DNA from 3 places in the Brevibacillus sp. HB1.4B genome. Region 2 is predicted to be linked to each of the others. Evidence: a T-box and tRNA genes for the amino acid it is inferred to sense, from the RefSeq annotation. Region 2 holds a T-box; the other regions hold tRNA genes.
The links. The T-box of region 2 lies ahead of argS (arginine--tRNA ligase). A T-box ahead of a tRNA ligase gene usually reads a tRNA of that ligase, here a tRNA-Arg.
Positions count from the first base shown of each region.

Region 1 (6,862 bases), on a different contig from region 2:
CTCTCCGACGCTGGACAGTCCAATCTGGCTCGTGGCTATGCTCGACCGATTCGTGCTAACGCCAAGCTGGACGAATCCGCTAAAGCCATGCTGCTCCCCGATGAAATGTATAAAAACGCACGTCCGGTGGGCGATTTGACTGCTTGGGAAGAGACAGCTAAAAAATTGCCGCAGCTATGGCAAGAGCAGGTGTTAATCCATGTGCGCTAGTAAGCTCGCCATGATTGTGCTCGACGGATTGAGATTTGACACAGCCATCTCGCACATGGGGTACCTGCATCACCTGGTCGAGTACGGTATTGCGGCTCGTTTCCAGGTACGATCTGAATTGCCCAGTCTCTCTCGTCCTTTGTACGAGGTTCTTTTAACGGGAACCCCTGTGTGGAAAAACGGAATTTCCAGCAATCAGGCGGTTCGGCTTTCGCACCAGGAGAGTCTCTTTCACTTGACGCAGAAAAATGGGATGTCCAACGCTGCTGCCGCTTATTGCTGGGTAAGCGAGCTTTATAACAAGGCTCCGTTCAATCCGTTTCACGACCGAATCCAATTGAACACCGATAAGCCGATACAAAACGGGATGTTCTACTGGGAAGATCACTATCCGGATACACACTTGTTTGCTGACGCCAACTTTTTGTTGAATGGGTACAATCCGGATTTTCTTTACGTCCACTCCATGAATATCGATGATGACGGACATAAGCATACGGCCGATTCCGCGCGATATCGAAATCGGGTTCTGGCGGCAGATTCGATACTGGCAAATGTGCTTCCTGCGTGGATCGATGCGGGTTATCAAATCATCGTAACAGCCGATCATGGGATGACAGCTGATGGAAATCATGGCGGCACTTCTAGCGCTGACCGGGACGTTCCCTTGTTTGTCATCAGCAACCTGATATCTCCGGGTATTCGCGAGGAGGCAATTCCGCAATTGCAGGTCGCGCCGCTTGCCTGCCATTTGCTCGGCATCTCCCCCTCCAAAGAGATGCAGCCATTGAACGTATGAGGGCTGAGTAAGACGTCTCCCTAAGGGGGCGTCTTTTCCTCTAAGAAAGGAGCTTTTGCGATGAAACGATTTGTCAGTATGCTCTGGGTCACGACGATTCCGTTCTTTGCAATGATCGCTCTGTTTCTCCTCGTCCCATTGCTTTCCATGATCGGAGGGAGCTTTCAGGCCGAGGGGGGCGGCGGTTTTACCATCAGTCACTATCGTGAGATTTTTTCAAATCCGTATTACTTGCAGGCTTTTGAGAACAGCGTGCTCATCTCATTCCTGTCTGCTCTCATTGGAATCGTCGTTGCTGTTTTCGCTACCTATGCGATTACCCGTTTCCCACAGTCACTGCAACAGCGAATTCTTGTCATTACGAACTTAACCTCCAATTTTGCGGGGATTCCGCTCGCATTTGCCTTCATTGTCCTGTTGGGAAACAGTGGATTGTTTGTTTTGCTCGCGAAGCAACTGGGGATTGATTTTGGTCAGTCATTTACTCTGTATTCGTGGAGCGGCTTAACGCTTGTTTATATTTATTTTCAACTGCCTCTGGCAGTCATGCTGTTGTATCCCCTGTACAACGCCATTCAGAAACAATGGATGGAAGCGGCCGAGCTGCTTGGGGCCAGCCCCTCGAAGTTTTGGCTGAGAATCGGTTTTCCGGTACTGCTTCCAGGCATCGTCGGCACATTCAGCATTCTGTTTGCCAACGCAATGGGTGCTTATGCTTCTGCCTACGCGCTCACCGGGAGCAACTACAATCTGGTGCCCATTCGGATTGGTGCGCTAGTATCTGGCGACATTTTTGCCAGACCCGAGCTGGGTAGCGCTCTCGCTGTACTGCTCGGCCTGACGCTTGCCGCCGCCCTGCTCGTGAACGAGTGGCTGACGCGGAAGATTCGGAGGGATTTGTCTTGAAGCGGATCAGTTTGCCATCCTTGTCGTTTGCGTTGCTCATGCTGTATTTGTTTTTGCCTGTCGCGGCTACCATCCTTTACTCACTGGCAACCGAGTGGAATAGCACGGTTTTGCCGGAAGGACTCACAGGAAAATGGTTCGCGGAGCTGTATGCCGATCCCCGATTTTTGCAGGCATTCGGGCGTTCTTTTTTGCTCAGCTTTCTGACGACTGTCGTTGCCGTTGTCATTATTGTTCCTGCTGTATTCTCCATTATCGTCTACGCTCCCCGGATGGAGAGGCTGGTTCAAATTTTGGTGATGCTGACCTATGCCGTTCCGGGTGTCATTATGGCGGTCGGATTGATCCGTACTTATTCAGGAAACGGAATTCCAATGGTCATCATCACCGCCGGGGCGTATTTGGTCGGTTTGCTTCCGTATTTATATCAGGGAACGCGCAACAGCCTGCTTGCCTTGCAGGCACGTTCGTTGATGGAGGCAGCCGAGCTCTTGGGTGCGAGCCACTGGCAGGCGTTTGTACGGATTATCGTTCCGAATATCATGTCTGGAATTTTCGTGTCCTCGCTCTTGTCGTTCTCCATTTTGTTTGGTGAATTCGTATTGATTAACATCCTGGTGGGAGGAAGATACGAAACCCTGCAGATGTATCTATACGCCAAGCTATCGTCAAGTGGGCATGTCGCCAGCGCAATTACCGTCACTTATTTTGTCCTCATGGCTATCATCACTGGCCTGGTTGTAAAATTCACGCGCCGAAGCTTCGCACGCAAGGAGGTTCCCTAATGAGCTACGTCCAAATCGAACACTTGTCCAAAACTTTTCACGGTCAACACGTGTTGCAGCAACTCGATCTTGCGATTGAAAAAGGTGAGCTGGTTACCTTGCTTGGTCCTAGCGGGTGTGGCAAAAGTACGCTGTTACGCATCCTCAGTGGTTTGACGGCCCCTGATACGGGCATGATCTACATTGACGGCAAAGATGTGACGGACGTGTCTCCAAAAAACAGGCAGATCGGCATGGTGTTCCAATCGTATGCGCTCTTTCCCAATCTTACGGTCAGTCAAAACATTGCCTTTGGCCTGGAAATGAACAAAATCTCGAAAACGGAGATTCGGGTGCGTGTCCAAGAAATGATTGAGCTGGTGGGATTGGTGGGAAAGGAGCAGGCTTACCCACGTGAATTGTCTGGTGGCCAGCAGCAGCGTGTGGCACTTGCCCGTTCTCTGGTCACCCGGCCAAAAGTGCTTTTGCTCGATGAGCCGCTTAGCGCGCTTGATGCTCAGATTCGTAAAAATTTGCAAAAGCAGCTACGCACGATCCAACGAGAATTAAACATGACGACTGTGCTGGTTACGCACGATCAGGAAGAAGCCATGGCTGTCAGTGACCGCATCTACATCATGAATGGTGGACGAATCGTTCAGCACGGCAGTCCTCAAGAGATTTACACGCAACCTCGATCTGAATTTGTTGCTCGCTTCATTGGCAATTACAACGTGCTGACTGCCGAGCAGCTTAGCCAAATCGCGCCTCATTTGTCTCATCCGGCAGTTGAACGTTTCGCAATTCGTCCCGAGACGTTTCGCGAACAGCCTTTGACTGGGGAGGACATCTGCTTGACCGGGAATATCGCTCAAGTAACCATGCTCGGCAACATTACCCGTTACGAGCTGAACATTGGTGATGTTCCTGTACTGGTGGACACTCTGCACCTGTCTTTCGAGCAGGAGCAGATAGGCACAACAAAAACAATGTATGTAGGTCCCAAGGATGTGATTCCGCTTTATGACACTATTGCCTGAAGAACGACAGCAAGTGATACTAGACGAATTGAACCGCCACGGTAAAATTCAGGTGATGAGTCTGGCAAAAAACCTGGCAGTAACACCGGAGACAATACGACGTGATCTGGACCAATTGGAACAGCAACGTTTGTTAAAACGAGTGTACGGAGGAGCTATCCCTTATCATTTGGCGAAGCGTGAACCGCACTTTGAAAAGAAACAGGCGATTCAACAGACGGCAAAAACGAAAATCGGGCAAATCGCGGCAGAACTTTTGTCTGACGGGGATACCATCGCACTCGATGTCGGGACGACAACACTGGAATTGGCACGTGCTATAAAAGGCCTCAACCAATTAACGATTGTCACGAATTCGCTCCCCGCCGCTTCTTTACTAAACGAGCTGTTGGAAGCCAATCAGTTCAACGGTCAGGTCATTATGCTGGGGGGCCTGACCCATCCGGCCCAACAATCGGTTGCTGGGGCGTTTACCTGCGAGCTGCTCTCTCGTTTTCATTTTGATAAAGCGTTTATTTCCTGTGGAGGAATGACGGCTGATGGCTTCACCGACTATGACATGGAAGAAACGCTATGCTCGACCATGATGGTACAGCGGGCAGAGCAAGTCTATGTATTGGGAGACACAACCAAGATCGGTCAAACGCAATTTTTTCGTATTTGCGGCTGGCAGGATGTCAGCGCGGTTATTTGTGACCAGCCGATACCGGATGAATGGCTTTCGTCTGGCATTCAAACTACCTGGATAAGCGAACATCCGGGAAGGAGAGACTTCACATGCTGATCGACTATCATCTTCATCTGGAAGAAGGGCCTTTTTCATTGCGTTGGCTCGACCGTACCAATACTGCCCTCGACCACTTTTATCCACTTACTGAACCTCGACATACCCGCACCTGGCTGCTGGACAGCCTTGCGCGATTAAATAACCGCATGTCTCTGGGGTGCTACGACCCATCCTGGATCGATCTGTATTTACGTGAAGCGTTAAACAAAGGCTTGAAGGAAGTGGGGATTGTCGATCATTTATACCGCTTTCGTGAAGCCCGTCCCTATTTTGAACGGTATCTAGACCTCAGTGATACCGATTTGGGTCGCTTGCAGCGCACTTGGCTTGATCAAGTATGCACCGAGAGTCTTAATGACTTTTGTGTCGCTATTGAGGCAGCAAAGCAGCGTTGGTCGGCAAGCGGTGTGGAGTTGCGGCTGGGGATCGAAGCGGATTACTTTATCGGCGGGGAGGCAGAATTGGAAAGCTTGCTGGCAGGCGCTTCGTGGGATTATGTGATCGGTTCTGTTCATTTTATGCAAGGATGGGGCTTTGACAATCCCGAGACTCGCCATCTGTTTGAGCAGCATGACCTGAAACAGTTATACGCGGACTTTTTCTACACGGTTGAGTGCATGATCAGGAGCAATTTATTTGATTTTGTTGCCCATCTGGACAATCTGAAAGTGTTCTCCTATCGCCCTCTGGAATCAGAGATAGTTCCCTATTACCACCGGATCGCAACTGCTTTGAGAGAAACGGATACAGCGACCGAAATCAATGCGGGCCTGTACTACCGCTATCCTGTTAAGGAAATGTGCCCAAGTCCCGTTTTTCTCGACGTTTTGGTGGCGCATGGTGTTCCACTGACACTCTCGTCCGACGCGCACTTTCCCGACGATATTGGGAGATACGTAGCGGCGAATCTGGAGAACCTCCATTCAATGGGAGTAACGGAGATTGCTACTTTTTCCGGTCGTCAACGGATCATGAAGCCAATCCGTTATGCATCAGCTATTCCAGACGAGAACTGCTGATAGGAACTGGAATGGATAGGATTTGCCGAAAAATGGATATACACATATAATAAGAAAGTAGGTGATCATATTTGTCCCCGTAGCTCAGCAGGATAGAGCAACGGTTTCCTAAACTGTAGGTCGGAGGTTCGAATCCTCTCGGGGACGCCATCGAAGAAAAAACCTTGGTGTATCAAGGTTTTTTCTTTTTTTGTTGAGACGTGTAGCATGCCTCCAATGTATAACGTATATCAAATGACGAACGAAATAAGGGGGGATTTCTTTTGAAAAAAGTGATGGTAGGATGTATGGCTATGGTCTTGGCGATTTTCTTCAGTGGTTGCAGCTCAGATGCGGTCGTACAAAATCAGACTGCCGCGCCACCTGCAAAAGAAGTAATGAACACTGGCACAGAACCGAAACAATCGGTCGACAGCTCTACAAGCTATAACCAAATCGCAAGCTATATGGAAGAAGAGAGCAAGAAAGCTTTCTCCCCCTACTATGAGCTGCTGGAGTTTACACTATCGGATTATGAAGAGAAAACAGTAGATGGAAAAGTAGAAGCGACATTCGCATATCAAGTGAAATACAAAAACTTTGAGAAAGACCCTGACACCGTAGAATACATCAAAGTCGCCAAAGAAAAGAACGATCCCAACTACCAACAGCTGTATGATGAATATTTGCAGCCCAAGGACATGAATTTTCATTTGAAAGCGGTAATGGAAGATGCGGACTCCATAACGCTTTACACCAACGTGAGTCCAAAAGGAATCCAATGGGAGAAGGTAGTTATGTCTGATTTTATCCTGAAGAAATAGGATAGCGACTTGACCGTAGGGCCGCGTACTCACGCGGTCTTATTCATTTTTCTCGCACCAGTACTCATACTCATTGTCGATCCAATCTTTGATATGATCGTAATTCCCCCAAGTATCTTCCACGTGGTACACGCTTGGATCACAATCAAACGCTTCGAGATAATGATAGCGATACTCTCCCGTATCGAAATCGAAGTAAAACATTGCGAACTGGTTTCCTTCTTCATTCAGCATGTCTTTAGCAAATACTCCATCCGTCTTCTCATAAACTTCAGGACCAGTCATCTTCCTTTGTTTAAAATCAGCAATCAGGTTTGCAAAACTCTTTTGAAAATCCTTGCTAACCATATCATTTTCAATCAACCAGCCGATGAAAAAACCTGTATGTACGTATGCCTGTTTTTGAGGCAGATCCTCCTCAAAGTTTTCGTAATGATATTTCGCTTTATCGTATACCGTTGTCACTAGCGAATCCTCTCTTTCTAATTGCCCATTTTTCAAAAATTATACAGGATAGATGTAATCGTAAAAAGC
Region 1 is NZ_JABSUT010000022.1:11,895-18,756, forward strand. Features, by position in the region: gene HP398_RS30255 (ABC transporter substrate-binding protein) at 1-210, shown strand, start outside; gene HP398_RS30260 (alkaline phosphatase family protein) at 200-1,009, shown strand; gene HP398_RS30265 (ABC transporter permease) at 1,070-1,915, shown strand; gene HP398_RS30270 (ABC transporter permease) at 1,912-2,700, shown strand; gene HP398_RS30275 (ABC transporter ATP-binding protein) at 2,700-3,719, shown strand; gene HP398_RS30280 (DeoR/GlpR family DNA-binding transcription regulator) at 3,703-4,503, shown strand; gene HP398_RS30285 (histidinol phosphate phosphatase domain-containing protein) at 4,497-5,525, shown strand; tRNA gene HP398_RS30290 (tRNA-Arg) at 5,599-5,675, shown strand; gene HP398_RS30295 (hypothetical protein) at 5,789-6,328, shown strand; gene HP398_RS30300 (DUF7832 domain-containing protein) at 6,368-6,793, opposite strand.
Region 1: it encodes a tRNA-Arg, which carries the amino acid that the T-box ahead of argS (arginine--tRNA ligase) is inferred to sense. The anticodon was not compared.

Region 2 (6,862 bases):
GCCGTTGCTGCTGACATTTCAGTTGACGATCGCTTCTGTTATCGTAGGCTCGATTATCGGATTGTTTGTCGCTTTGTTAAAGGTATCCAAGCTTCCAGTTGCACGTTTCGTAGCCAATGCGTACATCATGATCATTCGCGGGACACCGCTGATCGTGCAAATATTCGTCTTGTATTTCGGCTTTTACAAAATCATTGACCTCGGTCAATTTTGGTCAGCAGCGCTCGCTCTGGCGATTCACAGCGGAGCCTATATCGCAGAGATTTTCCGGGGTGCTATTCAGTCGATTGATAAAGGACAAATGGAGGCAGGGCTGTCTTTGGGCATGTCCACTCGTCAGACCATGCGTCGAATCATTTTTCCGCAAGCGATGAAAAGATCGATCCCGCCGCTTGGTAACCAGTTTATTTTGTCTTTGAAGGAATCGTCTCTGGCCGCTTTCATTGCCATGGATGAGTTGTTCTCACTGGCCCGCCGCTTGTCTGCGGAAACGTTTGACGAAATGACGTACTTTTTGATTGTGGCGCTTTATTACTTGGTCATTGTCATGGTGTTTACGTTTGTGGTCCACATCATGGAGAAGCGTCTGGCCAAAGGAGAGGCGTAAAGCGGAGGGGAAAGACGATGGAAAAGCAAAGAGAAATGATACGCGTGCAAAATTTGAAGAAAAGCTTCGGAAAAGTGGAAGTTCTCAAGGATGTTACCTTGCAAGTCGGAAAGGGCGAGGTCGTCGTCTTGATCGGTGCCAGTGGATCGGGGAAAAGCACATTGATTCGATGCATTAATTTTCTGGAGATCAAGGACGGCGGAGAGATCTATATCGAAGGGAAAAGCATCGACCCGAAAAAAGATGAATTGACCAAAGTACGGCAAAAGGTAGGCATGGTGTTCCAGCACTTCAATCTGTTTCCGCATAAAACGGTACTGGAAAACATCATGGAGGCACCGCTGATTGCTAAGAAAGCGGACAAGGAAGAAACGAAGCAGGAAGCGCTCCGGCTGCTGCAAAAGGTAGGTCTTTCTGAAAAAGCAGACGCCTACCCGTCCAGCCTCTCCGGTGGACAAAAGCAACGCGTGGCAATTGCTCGTTCGCTGGCGATGAAGCCTGAGATCATGCTTTTCGACGAACCAACCTCAGCGCTTGACCCAGAGCTGGTAGGGGAAGTGCTAGAGACAATGAAGCAGCTCGCGCAAGAAGGAATGACGATGATTATTGTGACGCACGAAATGGGGTTCGCCAAGGAAGTGGCCGATTGGGTTGCGTTTATGAATCAAGGCAAGATCATCGAGATGGCTAGACCCCAAGAAATTTTCAACAACCCGAAAGAAGAGCGCACGAGAGAATTTTTGAACCGTGTACTGTAATGACAGAAAACGAAAGGGAGCTGTGGCATGAAAGATGTGGTCATAGTCGCGGGTGTGCGCAGTGCAGTGGGTGCATTCGGGAAGAGCCTACGTGACGTACCGGCAACAGAGCTGGGGCGGCAAGTGTTGGAAGGCTTGATGAATAAGGTTGATTTGCCGAAGGAACAAGTCAATGAAGTGATTTTTGGCAATGGTTACGTACATGGGGGAGGACTCAATGCTGCACGTATCAGCTCGCAGCTGGCGGGATTTCCACGCAATGTCTATGGTCACATCGTCATCAAAGCATGTGGTTCAGGATTGAAGGCGATTGGCAACGGTGCGCTAGCCATAGCAGCAGGTCAAGAGGATGTGGTGATTGCGGGGGGAGTGGAGTCCATGAGCAATGTTCCCTACCTCGTGAAGAACCGCTGGGGCAGCAAATTTGGCAATTTGTCCATGGAGGACGCTCTCTTATCCGATGGCTTGATCTGCTCGTTGACTGGTGAGCATATGGGCATGACCGCAGAACGGCTGGCTGTACAGTACGGTATTTCCCGTGAGGAGCAGGATCGTTATGCCTACGAGAGTCACGTAAGAGCAGCGGCAGCAATCGAAGCGGGTACGTTCGAGAGTGAGATCGTACCGATTGAAATCAAGGATCGCAAAGGCACCCGCGTATTTGCGCAAGATGAATCCGTTCGCCATGATATCAAGCTGGAAGAGCTGGCTAAGCTGAAAAGTGTTTTTCAAAATGAAGGAACCATCACTGCCGGAAATGCGTGTCCGATGAATGACGGCGCAGCCGCTGTATTGATGATGTCTCGTGAAAAGGCGGAGGAAGCGGGTTTGACTCCGCTCGTGAAAATCAAGGCTTTTGCAAGCGCAGGCGTCGAACCTGGGGTGATGGGAATCGGACCAGTGCCCGCCACGCAGAAGGTTCTGGAGAAAGCGGGATTGACGCAGGGTGACATTGGACTCATCGAATTGAACGAGGCATTTGCCGCCCAGGCTTTGTCTGTAATCAAATGCCTGGAGCTGGACACGAGCAAGGTGAATGTCAATGGAGGCGCGATTGCCTTGGGTCACCCTGTGGGAGCTACTGGTGCTAAACTGACAGTGACGTTGATGAACGAAATGATGCGCAGACGAGAGAAGTATGGCATGGTGACGCTATGCATGGCAGGTGGCATGGGGATGTCAGTGATCTATGAAAATTTGACGATGTAAAATTCTCATGTGCATATGAAAAAGCCCCGAACATTGATATGTCGGGGCTTTTTGCCATGAAAGTGTGATCGCTTATTAGGGGACCTATTGTTCGTGTAAGTATTTTCGCAATGTGGCCGCTACTTCTGTTGGGTTTTCCAGCTGTACAATGACATGCTGATATTTAACATGACCCTCTACTTCTAGAATCAACAACGAATCAGTCTGGGCAAAAGAAAGGAAGTACCATTCATTTCCATGCTGAAAGCTTCCTTCATATATGTTCAATGGAGCTATAGACGTCCCTGGCATGCGCAACATCCATTTTGGCGGAACAAAAGAACCGACCTCGACATGCTTGATCGATTGATACGGTAACGTGATGGTGCTCTTCAAGGCTAAGAAGGTATGCAAGCCAGTGAGACGCAAGGTAAAATCCGTCTTTCCAAAATGTACACGTCTTCCCATCGTTGATCACCTCATTCATCTGCCATCGTTTCATTATCTCACAGATGAATGATGATGACACGGGACTATCAAAAAAGCCGGAGCTTCCCCGCAAGAGGAAGGCAACCGGCTTTTCGTATTCTTTCTTACATTTCTTCTGGAGCAGCCAAACCGAGCAGACGCAGACCTTCCTTTAGTACAGCAACGACTGCTGCTACGAGCTGGAGACGGGATGCTTTCACATCTTCTTCTTCAGCCAGGATGCGTACATTCGCATAGAACTTGTTGAACGTTTGCGCTAGGTCGATTACATACTTGCCGATTTGCGACGGATCGAAGTTATCGGCAGCACGTTCGATTACCTCTGGGAACGCGTTCAAGAGGGTAATCACTGCCCAAGCCTCTTTGCTGTCAAGTGCACCGGAAGCCAGGTTCACTGTCGTTGCTGGCTGGTAGCCACCTCTGCGCAAGAGTGAGCATGCACGAGCGTGTGCGTATTGCACGTATGGTCCTGTTTCCCCTTCGAAGGTCAGCATCTCTTCCCAGGAGAAGTTGACATCATTCAGGCGGAAGTTTTTCAAGTCATGGAAAATAACTGCGCCTACCCCGACTTGACGAGCCACCTCTTCTTTATTGGATAACGTAGGGTTTTTCTCTTCGATGACTTTTTGGACATCAGAAATGGCCTGTGCCAACACTTCTTCCAAGAGAACCACTTTCCCTTTACGCGTGGACATTTTCTTGCCGTCCTTGAGCATCATGCCGAATGGGATGTGGTGCATATTTGCGGACCAAGCATAGCCCATTTTTTCCAACACTTTATAGAGCTGCTGGAAGTGGAGGCGTTGCTCGTTCCCTACGACATAGAGTGCTTTTGCAAAATCGTACGATTCGTGGCGGAAGAGGGCAGCAGCCAAATCACGCGTAGCGTACAGGGTAGCGCCGTCTGATTTTTTGATCAGGCATGGCGGCATGTTGTATTCATCGAGGTTCACGACCATCGCACCGTCGGATTCAGTCAAGAGACCTTTTTCCTCGAGCAACGTAACAACGCGATCCATTTTGTCGTTGTAGAATGCTTCACCGTGTGTGGAGTCGAAGGCTACGTTCATCAGGTCGTAGATCTTCATGAATTCCTTGAGGGACTCATCACGGAACCATTTCCACAGATGCTGTGCTTCTTCGTCGCCATCCTCGAGCTTTTTGAACCATTCACGGCCTTGGTCTTCCAGCGTAGAATCGTTTTCGACTTCTTCGTGGAAGCGAACGTAGAGGCTGAGCAGCTCCTTGATTGGTTCTGCTTTTACCTTTGCTTCGTCACCCCAGAGGCGGTACGCAACGATCAGTTTACCGAACTGCGTACCCCAGTCACCCAAGTGATTGATGCGCACTGGCTCGTAGCCTTGCTTTTCCATGATGTTGGCAATCGCGTTTCCGATTACAGTAGAGCGCAGATGCCCCATGGAAAACGGCTTGGCGATATTCGGTGAGGAGAGGTCGATTGGTACTTTGCGTCCTTGACCGACATTGCTGCTTCCATATGTGCTGCCTTGCGTAATGATGGTTCCGATTACTTGCTCTGCCACATTTTCTTGGTCCAGGAACAGGTTCACATACGGTCCAACTGCTTGTGATTCACGCAATGGTGCACCGGAGAGCTGTCCAGCCAGCTCTGCTGCGATCATCGGTGGGGCTTTGCGCAATGCTTTTGCCAATTGGAAGCAAGGGAAGGCCACATCGCCCATTGCAGGGTTTGGTGGTGTTTCCAGCATGCCGTATACGGCTTCTTTTGTCAGTGTGTCTACGCCCATCGAGGAGAGCGTAGCGGCAATCTTTTCAGCGACTTGGTGTTTGTAGCTCATCTAAAATTTCTACTCCTTTCAAATAAAAAAACCTCTACGTCTCCTGTGAAAAAGAGACGAGAGGTTATACTCCCGCGGTGCCACTCTTGTTGTTTTTCCCTTCCAGTAAACTTGGAAGACAAAAACCGCTTGACCTGCTGTAACGGGCAGTCCCGGCATAGCCCTACACGATCCGTTGCCCATATTGACTGGCGTAGGATGTTCAGGCCGCATCTCCGAGGGGCGTTTCCTCACATGGTTTGGCATCGGGCTCACACCGTCCCCGACTCGCTACAGCCTCGCACAAGGAGTACTTTCCTCATCAACGATTCGTTTGTTTCTCTAGAATTATAGCTGTTTTAACCGTCAGGATGCAACTCACTGTTCCGGTTTTTGCAAAATCTTATCTAATTCCGCGAAATATTGTTTGGTCAGCTCTTCTCTTTCTTCCGCGCTGAGGTTATCCGCGTTCATCATTTGCTCTTTGTACTGTTCCAGCTTTTCGAGCATGGCCAGCTCGGCAGCAGCGGCATCGTCCAGATCGTAATTTTCCGATGGATCGAACGGGATCAATCGATTGTCATTCCCACTGCGCAAATAAGCGGAGCGCCAGTTCTCCGGAAACTGGTAAGGCTGTTCGCCAAACATAATCGCTAAAATATCGTCGGATTCAATCGGCAGGAAGTGATCGTAATCGTCTCTTCTGCCTCCCTCGGACAAGTTAATGTGGGACAAAAAATAGTGGAGATAATGTTCCCCAGTTTCGGTATTCTTAACGATGGAATACGTTTCAAATTCGGATTTGGATAGTTCTTTTATGGTCTCTAAACAGGACAGAAATTTGTCTTTTTCACGTGCTTGCAAGTCAGCCATGTCATCTCGTTCCTTTCGCTCTACAATAAGCCTCATGATAGCAAAAGCAATGTGCTCTGACAATGAAAGCAACGCAACGGAGTGCAGCAGTGGAAGCAGGGAAAAGGATGATTGATAAAACAATTGGATAATCTTGTCACAAAAATAAGCCAGCTGGATCAAATACATATCAACACGAAACAAGGAGGTGAACAGCGCGTGAATGCAAGTGCCAAAAGTAGCGAAGCGGACTGGACGCTGCAACTGACCAACGAGGAGAAGCTGACGAGACTCATGAGCGAGTACGGAGACAACATCGTGCAGCTCGCCTACTTGATCGTCAAGGACCGGGGAATCGCGGAAGACATTACCCAGGAAGTGTTCCTGAAGGCGTATCGGGGTCTGGATCAGTTCCGCCATCAGAGTAGCGTAAAAACGTGGCTTTACCGAATTGCGATCAACGAGTCCCGCAAATATTTGCGTTCGTGGTCCTTTCGCCAGATTTTTTCTACATACCTCTCCAAAGAGGAAGCACCCCCGGAGAAGGCCGACACCGCAAACGTTGAAGCGGCAGTCATCGGACGAATGAGCAAGGTACAGGTAGCGGAGCAGGTGATGAAGCTCTCGCCGCTGTACCGAAAAGTCATGGTACTTCATTACTATGAAGATTTGTCGATAAGAGAGATTGCGCAAGTGTTGGATATTTCAGAAGATGCCGTACGAACCCAATTGTCACGGGCCCGAAAACATTTTAAGGCATTGTGTGAAAAGGAGGGATTGGAATGGATGTAGATAAGCAAATTCGCGAAGTGGTACGGAGTGCAAGTGAGAAATCTGTGGAGGAAGTGAGGTTTACAAAAGAAATGGAATCGCGGATCAGAGATGCGATTGCACGAGATAAACACAAGAATCGGAACAGGATATTCATGGCTGGCTCCTTGGTAGCTTGCTTGGCGGTAACAGCCGTGGGCTTGCAGCAACAAGGTTGGTTTTCACAGATGCCCAGTGGAAAAAATGTAACGAATGCGGTCGCAACGACTGCAAGGGATAAAAAGAAAACGGAGGCCAATCAGAACAACGTAAAGGTGTCGCCGGAAGAGGCTGTTTTACCATTGAAAAAGGTGATTCCAGCTTTGAGCAAGATGACAATCAGGGTGGATCGTACAAGC
Region 2 is NZ_JABSUT010000017.1:38,876-45,737, forward strand. Features, by position in the region: gene HP398_RS28590 (amino acid ABC transporter permease) at 1-607, shown strand, start outside; gene HP398_RS28595 (amino acid ABC transporter ATP-binding protein) at 625-1,365, shown strand; gene HP398_RS28600 (thiolase family protein) at 1,393-2,574, shown strand; gene HP398_RS28605 (hypothetical protein) at 2,659-3,021, opposite strand; gene argS (arginine--tRNA ligase) at 3,147-4,862, opposite strand; T-box leader at 4,912-5,176, opposite strand; gene HP398_RS28615 (hypothetical protein) at 5,220-5,897, opposite strand; gene HP398_RS28620 (sigma-70 family RNA polymerase sigma factor) at 5,913-6,485, shown strand; gene HP398_RS28625 (YcdB/YcdC domain-containing protein) at 6,476-6,862, shown strand, end outside.

Region 3 (6,862 bases), on a different contig from region 2:
TGGCGACTGGTCTGGGCCAAAAGATTATCTTGGTAAAAGCTATAGCGATATTGATCGTGGTGCTCTTGGCAGGTGGGAGTGTCGCGCTCGCCGGACCGATTGCATTTGTGGGCATCATCATCCCGCATCTTTGTCGTTTTTTAGTCGGTCTTGATCATCGATGGTTGATTCCCTATTCGATCGTCTTCGGTGGAGCTTTTCTGGTCTGCGCTGATTTGCTTTCTCGCCTTGTATTGATGCCGATGCGTTTGGAAGTACCAGTAGGCGTAGCAACCGCCATGATCGGAGTGGCCTTTATCATCCCGCTGGTCAGGAGGAGGGCGTATGCATAGACATGTAGTCATTCGGACCAAGAAGCCAGCGCTCTCGTTTCATGTAAATAAGCGGGCGTTAGGAATTAATTTCATACTATTTTTGCTGTTATCTGTTGTGATTGTATTGAGTATTGGCTTAGGTAGCTTGCATATTCCTGTGTGGGAAGTCATTAAAGCTTTTGTGGGAGCGGGCAGTGAACAGAATGAATTGATCGTGCTCGATTGGCGGTTGCCTCGCGTTGTCGTTTCAGTCATGGTGGGGGCTTCCCTGGCGGTATCGGGGGCCATCTTACAGTCCTTGGTACGAAATCCGTTAGCTTCGCCTGATTTGATCGGAACTACAGCGGGAGCGACGGCAGCAGCGGTAGCATTTATCACATTCGCAAAAGATGTAAGTGTGCAATGGATGCCATTGGTGGCCTTGACCGGTGGATTGCTAACCGCTACGCTTACGTATCTCACTGCGTGGAAGGAGGGAGTCTCACCTTTTCGCCTCGCGCTTGTCGGTGTATGTATATCAGCGGGGATGGGAGCATTAACGATCTTTTTCATGGTGATCACCCAAACCCACAAAGCTTCAAACGCTCTAGGGTGGATGACTGGAACGGTGTACGGTATGTCTTGGGTAAATGTCATGACGTTGCTTCCGTGGACGCTTTTGTTTCTCGTGGCTACGATTTTCCAAATCCGTTATTTGAATGCCCAGGAGCTCGGTGATGATATCGCCAGAGGCATTGGCGTAGCAATTGATAAGAAGAGATTGCTCTTGATTGCGATTAGTGTGGCACTGGCAGGTGCTGCGGTCGGTGTGGCAGGAGGAATCAGTTTTATCGGTTTGATGGCTCCACATATTGCGCGTAGGCTAGTTGGCTCAGCGTATGGCTACTTGCTGCCGGCTTCCGCTGTTTTGGGTGGGATGCTTGTCGTCTTGGCTGATTTGATTGGGAGAACGGTGTTTTTACCGCATGATTTACCAGCTGGGATTTTTACCGCAGCGATTGGAGCGCCGTTTTTTGTTTATCTTTTGTATAAAACGAGGAATCATCAATAGGTCCCCTGATGTCAAGGCGATTTTTAACGAGTAAATGTCACGCAAGAGAAACAGTTCATAATCGGGCTGTTTTTTTTGTTCCCATGGGGATTCAACATAAAAAAGCGACCTCTGGAAGTCCAAGAGATCGCTTTGTCTTTATTAGTATGGTACGCCTGAAGGGAATCGAACCCCCGCACATGGTTCCGGAGACCATTGCTCTATCCACTGAGCTACAGGCGTATATTGTGACGACAATTTTCATTATAAAACATCGAGAATCTCAATGCAAACGAAAAAAAGTAGTTCAGCAGAAAAAACTAGTGATAAGGTAAGCGAGAGTGAAAAAGTCCATTGGTGAAGATCTTTCGACGTTTTTTGTGTTCTGCTTCATCAATTTGGCAGGAAAATTGCATGAGAGAACGAATATAATGAAAATAAAGAGTCATCGAGCAGCATGAGCAAGTGCGAAGGAGGCGGGCTTCATGAACATGGGATTGGGGTTATTTCAAGAACAAACACTGAAATTAGTGATGACGCCGGAATTACGCCAAGCGATTACCATATTGCAGTATTCAGCCATTGATCTCATCTCCTATTTGCAGGATCAGGCCAATGAAAATCCTGTTTTTGACCTTGAAGTTGCTGGAGAAGTCGCTTCTGCAAAAGCAGAGAAACCAGCTCCTGAGATTGACTGGAAAGAAATTGTGGGCAATCGCGCGACAGGTGAGTACGGTTCGTTGAAAAATGAAAGCACTTACAATCCGTTGGATTACGTCCAGCAAGGTGCGGAGACGCTGTACGAACATCTGGAGCGTCAACTCGGCTATGTAAAAGGATTCTCGTCGCTGCAAAAACAGATCGCTCTCTTTTTGATCGGGAATCTGGATGAGAAGGGGTATTTGGAAATTACACTGGAGGAAGCGAGTACGCGCCTAGGTGCTGAAATGCTGGAGATTGAGGACGTGTTGTCCGTCTTGCAGCATTTTGATCCAGTAGGCGTAGCTTCACGCAGCCTAGAAGAATGTCTTTTGCTGCAGCTCGAGCATTTGGCACTCGATGATGAAAAGATCGTTCAGGTCGTTCGCAACCACCTGCAAGATTTGGCGGACAATCGCTATCAGCGGATTGCAGACAAAATCGGGTGTACACCGCAAGAGGTACAGGCGATGGCAGACTTGATCCGTACGCTGAATCCGCGTCCAGGGGCGGCCTTTTCCGCAGTAGACACAAGATATGTCATTCCAGATGTGACGGTAGAGAAGGTCGGGAATGATTATGTAGTATTGGTCAATGATGTTGCTGCACCGCGGCTGAAAATCAACAGCTTCTATGAAAAGATGCTGAGCCAGCAAAAAAGTCAGGATGAAGCCAAGCAGTTCATTCACGATAAGCTGAATGCTGCTATGTGGCTGGCAAAAAGTCTGGAGCAGCGCCGCCTGACGCTCATGCGTGTAACTCAGGCCATCCTCGATATGCAACGGGAGTTTTTTGATCGGGGGATTCATTACTTAAAGCCCATGACACAAAAAGAAATAGCAGAGCGGGTCAGCCTGCATGAATCGACGATCAGCCGGGCAACCAGCAACAAATACGTCCAGACACCGCGTGGAATCTTTGAACTGAAGTATTTCTTTACGTCAGCACTCTCTACATCTAGCGGGGAAGTGACTTCTTCTGAGAGTGTTAAGCGCAGAATCAAAGCACTGATCGAACAAGAAGATCGGAAGTCTCCGTTATCTGATCAAAAGCTGGGTGAGATGTTGCTTACAGAGGGGATTGAAATCTCCCGCCGTACGGTTGCCAAGTACCGGGAAGAAATGCTGATCCCATCGTCGGCTAAACGAAAGAGGTTTTAACGGGCATGAATGAAAAAACGTTTGAAATTGTCTTGTACGGGAGAAAAAAATGTCATTTGTGCGACGAGGTGGAGCTCTACATCCGCAGTTTGGCGAAGGAGCTCCCCCTTCGTATGCGCATGGTTGATATTGAAAGTGATCCGGTCTTGCATGAAGAAATGATGTTTGTCATTCCAGTAGTCGAGATTGATGGAGAAATCGTGTTTCGTTCCATTACACATGTGGTGACGCTAGAGGAGCTGCGAGACGAATTACATAGACGTGCCGCTCGGTCATGAGTGGCACTTTTTTATAGGGACTCGGGGGAACTTGCAAGATATTGTTAAATATGATACATTCAAGTTGTAGCAAGTGATCTTTTTTTGCACCAAGCGGGACAAAAAATGTATATACAGGGACATTTAACGTCCCGATCAACAATTTGTAACCAAGGAAGAAGGCAAAATGCGACGTTTACTGGAACTGCAACAAAAATTGTTGCCTGACTTGATTCAGGTTTTGCGTCAGCGGTACATGTTGCTCCGATCCATCTATCATTTGCAGCCGATTGGCAGAAGAGGTCTAGCTCAAGCCATGGATACTACTGAGCGTATTTTGCGGGCAGAAGTGGAACTGCTAAAAGAGACGGGGCTCCTTCATGTAACGGCTGCGGGAATGAGCCTGAGTGAAGAAGGGCAACAAGTCTTGGACGACATGGAGCCTCTCGTAGGAGACCTATTCGGCCTTACTGACTTGGCGGAACGCCTGCAAAAAAAGCTGGGCATATCAGAAGTGATTGTGGTGCAGGGCAATGCAGACCAATCGCCTTGGGTAAAGGAAGAGCTGGGACGGGTAGGGGCAAGGGTACTCAAACAGGTCGTGCAAGAAGGAGACATTGTAGCGGTAACAGGTGGTTCATCCATCGCCAGCGTAGCAAGTCATCTGACGCCTTCTGCTTCGTTCAAAAACGTTCAGTTTGTCCCTGCTCGCGGTGGACTGGGAGAACGCGTAGAGCTACAAGCGAATACGCTCGCTTCCGCCATGGCAGCGAAAACAGGTGCTTCTTATCGGCTTCTTCACGTACCGGATCGCCTCCATCCAGAAGCCTTGCAGACATTGGTCAAAGAGCCGCAAGTGCAAGATGTGCTGTCGCTCTTGGGCGAGACTCGAATCGTTTTGCATGGAATCGGGGATGCCGTCACGATGGCGAGAAGGCGGAATTATTCGGAGGAAGAGCTCGCAGAATTAGTGGAGACGGGTGCTGTATCAGAAGCATTCGGTTACTACTTTAATGAAGCGGGAGAAACGGTCCACAGAATGCCGACAATTGGTTTACAGCTAGAGGAAGTGCACAAGGCAGAAACCGTGCTCTCCATTGCGGGGGGCGAAAGCAAGGCAAAAGCGATTCTTTCCTTTGCTAAGCAATCGTGTCAGAATGTACTCATTACGGACGAAGGGGCAGCTTACACGCTGTTGTCCGCACGATTGTAACGGAAGGAAGTCGGTCGCATGTCTATCACATCGGTAACACCCATCTTGGCAATGATCGCTGGCATCATTTTGAGCCTATCGCTCGGTTTTCCGATCGCATGGGGGATTGTTTTTGCGATCTTGGTCACACTGGTTAGTGTAAAAAGATTGGGTTATCCGTGGAAGCAGCAGTTCGTGTTTGGCTGGGAAGGTGTCCAAAAGGCAAAGCCCGTCCTTACGATTCTGTTTTTAGTAGGACTCTTGATTCCGCTTTTAATGATGGGAGGAACTATACCCGCCATCATTTACTACGGATTGTCGATTGTGAATGTCGAGTATTTGTTCGTTCTCTCTTTTCTGTTGACCACAGGCGTCAGTTATTTATTGGGTACATCAATCGGTACGCTGAGTACGATTGGGCTGTCTCTGATGGGCATCGCACACGCAGCAGGGATATCACCTGCGATCGTAGGAGGTGCGCTCATCTCTGGAGCGATGGTGGGGGAACGTTTCTCACCGATATCCAGCAGTCGTTTACTGGTGCTTTCCAATGTCGGTATGACAGAAGAGCAGGAAAGAAGAATACGGCGTCCTGCTTTGCTTACGGTAGCGATTTGCGCGTTACTTTTCCTGATTCTTGATCTGTTTCGACCTCAGGCGAGCTCGACGGATACCATTCAAATGTACCAGGAGCTGTTAGTCAGTCATTTTTCTGTACATTGGCTACTCATGCTGCCTCTCGTCGTGTTAATTGCATCTTTCGCACTGAGAGTAAAAGCTGTGAAGGCATTGTTTTACGGTATCGGAGCCAGTGCGATTCTAGTCGGGATCAATGGGAATTTGGATGTGAAGACGTTTTTTACATCGATGCTAGTTGGATTTGAGCTTCATTCAGGAACGCCGCTGGATCAACTGGTCCATGGGGGCGGGATGTTCGCCATATTCAGTGTTCTGGCGTTAATCATTCTCGCAGGCTTTTTAAACGGCATTTTGAACAGAGCCAATTTATTAACCCCCATCGTAGACAAAATGATGGGCCATACAAAAAATAAGACGGTATTGGTAGCGAAGGCAGCGGCATTATCGCTGTTAGTGGTCATCATCAGCTGTAATCAAACCATTCCAATATTGGTTCTCGGCTCTACTCTTCTCGGACGGTTCTCCCAATGGGAGGGAGGGCGCGAGCTGTTGGGCAAGACGATGTTGGACTCCACAGTTGTCATGCCTGTACTGATCCCATGGAACGGTCTATCGATGATGATGGCACTCACGTTAGGTGTTTCGACGATCCAGACATTGCCCTTTGTGTTTTTTCCAATCTTATTACCGATTGTGACGATATTATCGACCCGCTGTTTTTCGCCAGAGGGCAGGTTTCTCGCGATGAAGAATAAAGCTAGCTAATGAGCAGGAGGTATACATTATGGTAAAAGTAGGTATTAACGGATTTGGTCGTATCGGTCGTAACGTATTTCGTGCAGCACTGAACAATCCGAATGTAGAAATCGTGGCGGTCAATGACCTGACAGATGCACACACACTGGCTCACCTTTTGAAATATGACACCGTTCATGGTGTTCTGAACGTGAGCGTTGAAGCTTCCGAAAACACGCTCATCGTTGACGGCAAAGAAATCAAGGTGTTGGCAGAGCGCGACCCAGCTCAACTCAAATGGGCAGATTACGGTGTTGAAATTGTAGTGGAATCGACTGGACGCTTCACGAAGCGCGAAGATGCAGCGAAGCACCTGGAAGGTGGCGCGAAAAAAGTCATCATCTCCGCTCCAGCAACAAACGAAGACATTACAGTCGTAATCGGTGTAAACGAAGACAAGTACGATCCAGCTCAACACACTGTAATCTCCAACGCATCCTGCACAACGAACTGCTTGGCGCCTTATGCGAAGGTTCTCAATGAAAAATTCGGTATCGTACGCGGATTGATGACAACCGTTCACTCTTACACCAATGACCAACAAATTCTCGACCTGCCGCACAAAGATTTGCGCCGTGCCCGTGCAGCTGCGGAGAACATCATTCCAACCTCTACAGGAGCGGCAAAAGCGGTAGCACTCGTACTGCCTGAGCTGAAAGGCAAGCTGAATGGTTTCGCAATGCGCGTACCAACTCCAAACGTATCCGTAGTAGACTTGGTAGTTGAGTTGAAGACTGATGCAACTGTTGAAGAAATCAACAACGCTCTGAAAGAAG
Region 3 is NZ_JABSUT010000011.1:263,545-270,406, reverse strand. Features, by position in the region: gene HP398_RS24670 (FecCD family ABC transporter permease) at 1-332, shown strand, start outside; gene HP398_RS24665 (FecCD family ABC transporter permease) at 325-1,365, shown strand; tRNA gene HP398_RS24660 (tRNA-Arg) at 1,513-1,587, opposite strand; gene rpoN (RNA polymerase factor sigma-54) at 1,830-3,203, shown strand; gene HP398_RS24650 (glutaredoxin family protein) at 3,209-3,481, shown strand; gene HP398_RS24645 (sugar-binding transcriptional regulator) at 3,648-4,673, shown strand; gene HP398_RS24640 (Na+/H+ antiporter NhaC family protein) at 4,692-6,056, shown strand; gene gap (type I glyceraldehyde-3-phosphate dehydrogenase) at 6,076-6,862, shown strand, end outside.
Region 3: it encodes a tRNA-Arg, which carries the amino acid that the T-box ahead of argS (arginine--tRNA ligase) is inferred to sense. The anticodon was not compared.